Regions from separate parts of the Shewanella sp. M16 genome, predicted to be linked through region 1. Evidence: riboswitches for the same ligand, from Rfam matches in the RefSeq annotation. Region 1 holds a riboswitch; the other holds the start of a gene.

What was found. Region 1 has a riboswitch for cobalamin ahead of KFE26_RS03855 (TonB-dependent receptor). Riboswitches for the same ligand answer to the same signal wherever they lie in the genome.
Region 2: it holds a riboswitch for cobalamin, as region 1 does, so the genes downstream of both, KFE26_RS01155 (ABC transporter ATP-binding protein) here and KFE26_RS03855 (TonB-dependent receptor) in region 1, are expected to answer to the same signal.

The regions. Positions count from the first base shown of each region.
Region 1 covers NZ_JAGTUL010000004.1:58,899-63,851, forward strand. The annotation lists gene rihA (pyrimidine-specific ribonucleoside hydrolase RihA) at 1-461, opposite strand, end outside; gene KFE26_RS03850 (hypothetical protein) at 696-2,138, shown strand; cobalamin riboswitch at 2,273-2,508, shown strand; gene KFE26_RS03855 (TonB-dependent receptor) at 2,617-4,578, shown strand; gene KFE26_RS03860 (HDOD domain-containing protein) at 4,858-4,953, shown strand, end outside.
Region 2 covers NZ_JAGTUL010000001.1:252,056-257,008, reverse strand. The annotation lists gene metH (methionine synthase) at 1-704, opposite strand, end outside; gene KFE26_RS01160 (histidine phosphatase family protein) at 967-1,692, shown strand; cobalamin riboswitch at 1,914-2,107, shown strand; gene KFE26_RS01155 (ABC transporter ATP-binding protein) at 2,206-3,087, shown strand; gene KFE26_RS01150 (iron ABC transporter permease) at 3,084-4,214, shown strand; gene cobT (nicotinate-nucleotide--dimethylbenzimidazole phosphoribosyltransferase) at 4,423-4,953, shown strand, end outside.

The DNA.
Region 1 (4,953 bases):
GCTGCACCGCCCATTAGCACTATGCGTTCGATCTTGGCGTGTAATTCGCTATGACTCGCCAGTAAAAGGGCGATGTTAGTCAGCGGCCCTGTGGGAATTAAGGTTACTGGCTGATGACTTTGGCGAATTTGCTGCGCCATTAATTCAACTGCGGTAATGGCTTGAGGACTAAAACTTGGATTAGGCAATGCAGGGCCGTCGAGTCCGGTTTCACCATGGACATTGTCGGCAATGATTAATTCGCGGGCTAATGGCTTGGCGGCGCCGCCAGCGACAGGAATATCACTGCGATTTAATAAGGTTAAGATCCGCAGGGCATTATTGAGCGTTTTATCCGGCGTTTGGTTGCCGGCACTAGTGGTGACGGCCAGTGGAACCAGCTCTGGATGGGCGAGAGCTAAAATGAGCGCAATGGCGTCGTCATGGCCGGGATCGCAATCCAGAATAATAGGGCGAGTCATACTGTTACTCCTTTAAACAGCGGTGATGGGGGCTTAGAATAGCATGCCATCAGTTAGGCGCTAGCCTGTGTAGGGGACTTGCAGAGTAAACTGTGAGCATTTTCGTCTTTTTATCAACAAGCTGCTAGAATTCTGCCCATTTTTGACATTAGGCGATGTTAGGTCAATCCATTCTCGCTCTGTCCGCTGCACAACATTGAATGACATCTCCAAGCAAATATAAGGAAATAAGTAATGCTCACTCATCGAATCACTTGGCCTAAGGTTTTACTCGTGGGCATGGTTGCCATGCAGATCTCTGGCTGTAGCGATCCTCAACCTATGGCCGTTGTGGAAAGTAATAACGAGTCATTGCTACAGTTTGATAACGGTAAACTCATCCAATTTAAGGAAAATCCGAGTCCACAGTATCGCCATATTCCTTGTGATTTACCCGCAGTCGAGACTGTGGTCACCAACAGTTCGGCCTTTGCGGCGTTAACAAAATCCGGTGAGGTGATCATTTGGGGTGACAGTTATGCTGGCGGTGATAGCCGCGAGGTGACGGAGCAGCTTAAGCGAGTTAAGCAAATCGTCCCAGTTAAGGACGGGTTTGCCGCGCTACGTCAAGATGGCACTGTGGTGTACTGGGGCAATGCGGGGAAATATAGCCTCGACAAAGCCCTACAAAACCGCATGACCAATATTACCAAGTTGTTCGCCAATCAAGAGGCCATTGCCGCCCTTGATGCCAATGGCAAGGTGCATACTTGGGGTTATGGCCCCTACGGCGGCAATAGCTTACATGTGCAGGATCAATTAGTTGATGTTGTCGATATCTTTGCCAGAGGACGCAGTTTTGTCGCCCTCAAAAAAGAAGGTAGCGCGGTGATTTGGGGGCAGGTTGAAGAGTCGACCAACATGAAAAAGTTACTCCCGCAGCTTACGGATGTGGCGAAGATCGAATATTTTCAACACACCTATGCCGCCTTGAAAAAGGACGGCACTGTGGTGAGTTGGGGTTGGCGCAGTGATGCTTACTCGATCCGCAGCGCCTTAAAGGATGTGGCGAGTATGACGGCAAACAATTGTGCCTTTGCGATTTTAAGTCCTACGGGGGATGCGCATTTTTGGGGCGATGGGATTAACTGTGGTGTCGATTGGATTAAAAAAACCGATATCACAGGGGTAAAAGAGATTATTAGCATTGGCTCAGGCTTTTTATTACTGCGGGATAAGGCCGTGCCGCAAATAGTGGCCGACGATACTGATTACGCTCATATGTTTGGGTTTCACTATGCCCAAGAGATTCTTGATAAATATTGGCAGGAAGGCAGCATCATTACCCAAGGGCCTGCCTCCTTTCTGTTTACGCGTCCCGATGGCAAAGTGGTGCCTGTTGGTTATCGCGCCAACCGTGAAAATGTGGAGAAGTTGATTGCACGTATTCCGCGCCTTACTTGGTTAGATGGCGCAAATGACGGTTATGTTGGCATCAGCGAAAAGGGGGAGATGGTCTCTTGGTCGATGAATTTGCCCATGTTCGACAAGTCGCCAGTGCAACCTGCTGACTCGTTAGTGATTAAACCGCTGGATTTTACCCCCGTTGCCCAATGTGAAACCCCTGAGCAGCGTCAGGCGATTTTGAGCAAAGATAGACCAAAACCTGCGGCAAAAAACTGGGATGGCGTTTTCTAGCTCATGTGAGTTTTCTCGCTAATCTGAGATTAATGGACTTTCATCCGTATAGACGTCTATAATGCGCGCGCTCAGGTCTGATATGCCCTGAGCCTTGTTGGGCGTTAACAGGTTGTACGCCCTTTGAACCTAATTTTGAGTCAACCTTCTGTGGTGCTTGCGATGATAGTGTCGTGAGATAATCGGGAAGCCAGTGAAATTCTGGCACTGCCCCCGCAACGGTAAAAGGTGAGAGAAGACCGCGTTTGATTGGTGTGTTCAAGACTGAACCCGAAAGTCAGAATGTGAAAGGTCAGTCTCGCGTTAATCTAACTTTTAATGGATTAACATAGCCTAAGTCCGGAGACCGGCCCTAAAGGTGTTTTTGAGATTTCGGTGGGCAGATCTCAAAATGCGATAATCACCGTCAGTATTTACGACTGAATTAACGGTATCGTGGCGTCAATGCCCCGTTTTCCTTGCAGGAGTTAAAGGTAAAATGGGAACAAATCCAACAAAAATCGCGCTGCTGATCGGCAGCCTTTGCAGTTTTTCAATTATCGCGCCCGTTATGGCGGCTGACGATACCAGCACAGCTAAAGTCGACGAGCATCTTGTCGTGATCGGCCGCTCTGATAAGACCCCGTTAAATATTGCCGCCAATGTGAATGTGATTGATGCCGCTGCGATTGAAATGAGCGGCGCGACTAATTTGACCGACGTCTTACGTGGTCAAAGCGGTATTCAAATTTCGGATAACAATATTGGAACTAGCTTTGCGATGCGCGGTTTTAGCGCCAGCACTGCCGTTAATAACACGCTGATTTTACTTGATGGTCGTCGTCTCAATAATATCGATATCGCCGCACCTAGCCTTAATGCCATTCCGCTTAATCAAGTGGATCGTATTGAAATTTTATCGGGTAGTGCAGGTGTACTTTATGGCGATCAAGCCGTGGGCGGGGTGATTAATATTGTCACTAAGTCCCCTGAAAATACTGGCGGCAGCGTGCAGTTATCTGGTGGTAGCTTTGATACCTATGAAGGTCGTGGTGATGTGTCTGGCGCGATCAACAAAGATTGGCGTTACTTTTTCACCGGTAGTTACAACCAAGGTGACAACTATCGCCAGCATAATGCCAACGAAACCGGCTCTATTCTTGGCCGCATTCAATATAAAACAGCCACAGACTCGTTCTTTGTTGAAACCAGCTACTACGATAACGATCGTGAAAATCCGGGCTCGCTTACTGAAAAGCAATTTAAAGACGATCCCCGTGCTTCATCAAATAAGGTAGAGTATGCCCACGAGATGACCACTGCGGCGCGAACGGGTTACCAGCATCAGCTTAATCAAAACTGGGCGCTGGCGGCGGATTTAGATTACAGCGATACCTTAGTGTCTTCTCTTAATTGGGGGGCGAACAGCCATAACACACGCTCACTGTTAATGTTTAGCCCTAAAGCGTTAGCGAATTACAGTACGCGTCAAGGCGAGCTAAACCTAGTGACTGGCTTAGATATCAGCCGTGGTAAGGCTGATTTTGACACTATGGCGCGCAGTAATGTGCAGCAAATGCAAAGCGCCTATCTACAAGCTACAGTGCCTTTAAGCCATACTTTAAGTTACGTTGTGGGTGGCCGTTATGCGCGTGTGACCGACGAGTTAGTCGATGGCAATGTCTATCCTAATGGCATGGATTTAGACGAAAATGCCCACGTATTCGAACTGGGTTTAAATTACCGCCCAACTGCGGAGCACAGACTCTATGTGCGCGCTGATGATAACTTCCGTTTTGCCAAAGTGGATGAGCAAGCTTATACATCGCCGGGCGTATTTGGCTTAAAGCCGCAAACAGGCCGTTCCTATGAGGCGGGTTGGGATTGGGCTGTCGCTAGTCAAACCCTACGAGTCAGCCTATATCGTCTCGATTTAGAGGATGAAATTGTTTATGACTCGAGTGCAGTTAAACCCATAGGTGGAAATTTCAACGGTGCAAACGTCAATGCCGACGCTTCTCGTCGTTATGGCGCGGGTGCCGATTGGGATTGGCAGATCACTAAAGCGCTGCAGTTAGGGCTGGAATATAACTATACCGACGCCGAATTTACCGATGGTGCTAACGATGGCAAAGAGCTGTCTTGGGTGGCAAAACACACGGGACGCGGTTATGTCAGCATGGATTTTGCTGAGCATTTCCAAGTATTTGCCGAAGCTATCTACACGGGTGATCGTTTTATCGAAGGCGATAACGCTAATCAAGGTGATAAGCTAGCAAGTTACGTGCTTGGTAATTTAGCCTTGAATTATAATCGTGATGCTTGGCTTGCCAGTCTGCGTATCGATAATGTATTCGATAAAGATTATGTTAGCGCAGGCTATTATGGTGGTGGAACATATAATGGTTATTACTCAGGTCGAGGCCGTGATATTCGTTTCACTGTGGGCTACCGCTTCTAAATATTAATGAGCTATCTAATAACAAAGCCAGACTCAGTCTGGCTTTTTAGTTTTTACGCTGAGTTCAAAGAATAAATCTTAAAATAGGTATAGTCTTGAATATCGTTTTAGTAGAGTGGTTTAATTGTCGTTATCTATAGTGTTAGCGGGCAGTCATCACTAAATAGGAGTAATTTATATTTTACTCTGCTGTTTATGGCTGAAATTCTTAGTATTTTAGGTATGATGTGAGCTGTAACCGAATCATCTTATTGTTAATAAACAGGTGTAAAGTGTCTTATGACTGATCTTGAGCAACAGGTTTTTACTCAAGTTAGAGCTATCATAGCGAACGAAGAGCAAGTGATTGGCCGCCGAGGGATTCTAATTCCACTC
Region 2 (4,953 bases), on a different contig from region 1:
GTCAGTGTGCGGCCAGAGGCATCGGTAATGGTGCCCGAAATCATGATCGGCAATCTGTCTTTAGAATGCTGACCGAATAAGTCATCGAATACGGATTCAATCGCAAACAGCGCGGCTTTGGCGTTTAAGGTATCGAATATGGTCTCGACCATAATGATATCCGCGCCGCCCTCAATCAGCGCCTTAGTGGATTCTTTGTAAGCAGTCACTAACTCATCGAAGCTGACGTTGCGGTAGCCTGGGTCGTTCACATCAGGGCTAATCGAACACGTACGGTTAGTGGGGCCTAACACACCGGCGACGTAGCGTGGAATGCCTGTGGCAGCAAAGGCTTCATCACAGGCTTCACGGGCGAGGCGCGCGCCGACTAAGTTAATTTCGGCGGACAGCGACTGCATGTCGTAGTCGGCCATGGCGATGGTGGTGGCGTTAAAGGTGTTGGTTTCAATGATGTCTGCACCGGCGTTTAAGTAGTCGGTGTGAATTTGTTTGATGATGTGAGGCTGTGACAACACCAAGAGGTCGTTGTTACCTTTGACATCTGTGTGCCAATTTTTAAAGCGTTCGCCGCGATAGTCCTCTTCTTCCAGCTTGTAGCCTTGGATCATAGTGCCCATGGCACCGTCTAAGATCAGAATGCGCTCTGCAAGCTGTTTGCGTATGTCTGCCAATATCTGGCCGGCTTTGGTAGAGGGTATCGTCATAAATAATTACCTTAAATACAGCTAAGTTAAGTCCAAAAATCGGCCATTGTTATGCTAAGTGCATTTTATTGTCGTCAGCCGACATTTTTTTAATACTTGTTCTTAAAAATTTGTTTTGGACATTTAAACGTATAGACGTCCATAATACGCGACTTATGATTGTCAGGGCAAGATGAAAGTCAAAGGCATTAGGAGCGAGAATCGAGAATTTAGGCCCTTGGCTTGAGTTCCTAGCATCTAGTCCCTAACTAAAAAGGCATATATGAAACAAGTTCGATTGTTATTGTTACGCCACGGTGAGTGTGAAGGCGGCGCTATTTTGCGGGGTCGTGTGGATGTGCCTTTAAGCAAAAAGGGTTGGCAACAAATGTCGGCAGCAGTTGAGTCACAGGCCAGCGTGTGCAGTGCGATTTACAGCTCGACTTCACGCCGCTGCGCCGATTTTGCCCACGCTTTTGCCGCCGAGCTGCACTCGACGGCGGCACGGATATCTGAGTCAAGGCCATTGCAGGCACAGTGTTTGTCGGGTTTACAGGAAATTGATTTTGGTGATTGGGATGGTTGTCGGCTCGATGAACTGTATCAACAAGAGGGCGAACACTTAGCGGCGTATTGGCAAGACCCTTGGCAAACTCCGCCACCCAATGGTGAAACTATGGCAAGTTTTGAGTCGCGGGTGAATGGGACGATTGACCAGATACTCGCCGCTGAGTTTGAACGATTGACCCTTGACTCACATAAAATGGGTAATGAAAACAGTACCGTTAATGAAAACGCTGACAATATGCCAGCCACTCAAGTGTGGGTCGTGAGCCACGGCGGGGTGATCCGTCACTTAATGGCGCGTGCCCTAGGGGTTGAACGGGCGGTGGGGTTTTATAGTCAACTCGATTTACCCGTGGCGGCCGTGGTGACTATTAATGTGCTGCAAGATGAACAGGGTGCCTGCTATTGGCGTTTAGATTGGCCGAGTGGGCGCAGGTGTTGAGGCCTTATTTCACGACCTAGGCGATATGGTGTAGGCGTGATTGTTTGGCGAGAATAAGCTGACATGAAAATATTCTGATTTAAACAGCATTGCCTAATGGGATAGATGTAGGATAATGCTTTTCCCTGACGTTTGAACGAGATAGCGTATTACATGCGCAATGAGTGATAACGTCGCAGAAATAGGTGTTGGGAATAGACTCTCTTTGTTCGAATCGCTCCGTTGTTTTAATTCACAGTGGCGTTGTTAACAAAGAGCATATCAACCCAAACATAATAGGGAATCGGGGAGCTGCTCGTCAGTCAGCCCGAACTGTGCCCGCAACTGTGAGTAGTTTAAAGAAGCGCCTAGATTCTAGAGCCTAGCTCCTTCTTTTCTACAAGTCAGGAGACCTGCCTATTTCTGTTATCGCTGCGTGCAGCCTTAGTTCTCGAGCGGGTGACTCGAGGGAGCAGATGACAATATGCACAACCTTTTTTATACAGGTTTGGACTCGATAGGAGCGCCGCTTAGGTGAAACTTTCCGCAATCCAAACTAACAGCCCCGTGAATGACAGTGACACTAACCCATCATTGGGCCCGTCAGTCGCGCTCAATGTGAGTCATTTGAGCTGGTGTATCGATGGCAAAACCATACTTTCCGATATTAACTTTACGCTGCCAACGGGGCAGATGCTGGGGCTGATTGGCCCTAACGGTGCGGGCAAGTCTAGCTTGTTGCGCTGTTTGTATCGGTTTGTTCGCCCGACTCAGGGCAAAATTACCCTTTTTGATCAAGATATTGAGCGCTTGTCGCCCAAGGCGTTTGCCTGTCGCGTTGCCGTAGTGCAGCAGGATACACCGCACTATTTTGACCTCACCACAGAGCAATTGGTCAGCATGGGCTTAACGCCCCACAAGGGCATGTTCGATACCAATTCGAGCTGTGATATTGAGCGTATTGCAAAGGCTTTAGAGAAAGTTGGCTTGAGCCATAAGATGCACCAACAATATGAGCACTTATCCGGCGGTGAAAAGCAACGCGCTTTGATTGCCCGTGCCATAGTGCAGCAGCCGCAGCTTTTAATCCTCGATGAGCCAACGAATCACCTCGATGTGCGCTATCAAATTCAAATCCTCGAATTGGTGCGTAGTCTTGGTATCAGCGTGATTGCCTCTATTCATGATCTTAATTTAGCCAGTGCCCTGTGCGACAGTTTGTTGTTGATCCATAACGGGGAAGTCAGCGCTATGGGGACGCCAACCGAAGTATTAACCGAGGCGCGAATTGGTGATGTGTTTGGCGTGTGTGCTCAGGTATCGCCCCATCCACAGCATAAAAAGCCCTTAATCAGCTATTTTTATGGTTACCACCATGTAGATCATGGCCTGAACGAGCGAGGCGAGGGCGGATGACTCAGGGGAGTAAACAATATTTCATCTCATATTTGGGGCGTATCGTGACACCGTTGACGAGACAACAACTGATGCTGCTCGTATTAGGTATCATCACTTTGATAACGCCTATTGCCGCGACGAGTTTTGGTGCGGCGAACATCAGTTTTACGGATGTTATTCAAGTGTTTATCAATAAGGCGACGAACCTCACTCAAGCCAATGGCATGACTGAGCGCATTGTGATGGAGCTCAGGCTACCGCGCATTTTACTGGCTTTTGTGGCGGGTGCGGGTTTGTCACTGGCGGGCAGTGTGTTGCAAACCGTGACTCGTAATCCGCTCGCCGATCCCTATTTGTTTGGCATTAGCTCAGGCGCGTCCTTTGGCGCTGTGGTGATGTTGACCTTATTCACTGGCTCTGGATTTTTTGATAATGCGGGTATGACGGCACATTCTGGGCTTTTTAGCGGTTCGGGTGCCTTGTCTGGATTACTTTGGTTTAGCTTGCCCTTGGGCGCTTTTATTGGCGCGAGTTTGTCGGTGTTGATAGTGCTTGCTTTGTCAGGCTTAGGGCTCAATAGCCAAGTGGAGCGCATGCTGCTCTCTGGTGTGGCGACCTCCTTTATGTTCGGCGCATTAACGAGTCTGCTGCTGTATTTCGCCAGTCCGCAGGCGACAGCCTCTGTGCTGTTTTGGAGTTTAGGCAGTTTTGCAAAGGCCAGTTGGTCCTTGTTAGTACTGCCGACACTGGTGATTGGTGCGAGTTTATTCATTATTTTAGGCATGAAACGGCAGATCATGGCGTTGCAGGCGGGGGATGAAACGGCGCATACCTTAGGGGTGAATGTGCCTAAGTTGCGGCTCAATATGTTGCTGCTCTGCTCCTTGATTACCGCTATTTTGGTGGCTACCTGTGGCGGTATCGGTTTTGTCGGGTTAATGATCCCCCATACAGTACGCATGCTGTTTCCCGGTCGTCAGCCGATTTTATTAACGGCGCTGGTGGGCGGCTTATTTATGGTGTGGATTGATGTATTAGCGCGCTGTTTATTGGGTAATCAAGAGTTGCCCGTGGGCATTATCACGGCCGCCATAGGTAGTATGTTCTTTTTGCTGATTTTGCGTAAGCGTAGAGTCATGCCGTAAATACAAGGTCATGCCGTAGGCACCTAGTCAGGACGTAAACCCAGAGTTAAGTCGTCATCCTAGAGTCATGTCGTAAGCGCAGGCTGGCGGGATAATCAGTATTTCTGTTGATATCCCACCCGCGATTGGAAATGCACAATTGGACATGTTCGTCATAGACGCGGGATGCGTTGTGGTTATTTAATGTAGATTACAAAGTGGAGTGTGGATGTCTCAGTCAGCCGTGTCTTTTCAAATAAGCCCTGTGAGTAAAGCGCAGGATCTGGTGATTCTGCAGAAAATTGATCTTAAGACTAAGCCGCCCGGCGCTTTAGGTCAGCTCGAATCCTTAGCCTTGCAGATTGCCCGCGTGCAAGCGACTGATTTGCAACAAACGGAGCAGCCACAAACGGATGTGCTCAAAATAGTCCATCCAACCATGTTAGTGTTTGCGGGGGATCATGGCATTGCCGCAGAAGGCGTGTCGATTGCCCCTAGCGAAGTGACTTACCAAATGGTGCAAAACTTTGCCCATGGCGGCGCCGCGATTAACGTTTTTTGTCGGCAGGTGGGCTTTAAGCTCGAAGTGATCGATTGCGGTATGTTAACGCCAGTTGAAGGGGTTGAAGGTATTATCGATCAACGTCTTGGCGCTGGAACGGGTGCAATCCATTTAGAGCCCGCGATGACGCTTGAAACCGTCGATAAAGGCTTTGCTATGGCGCGCGATTTGATTGAGCGTCACCATCAAGCGGGTTGT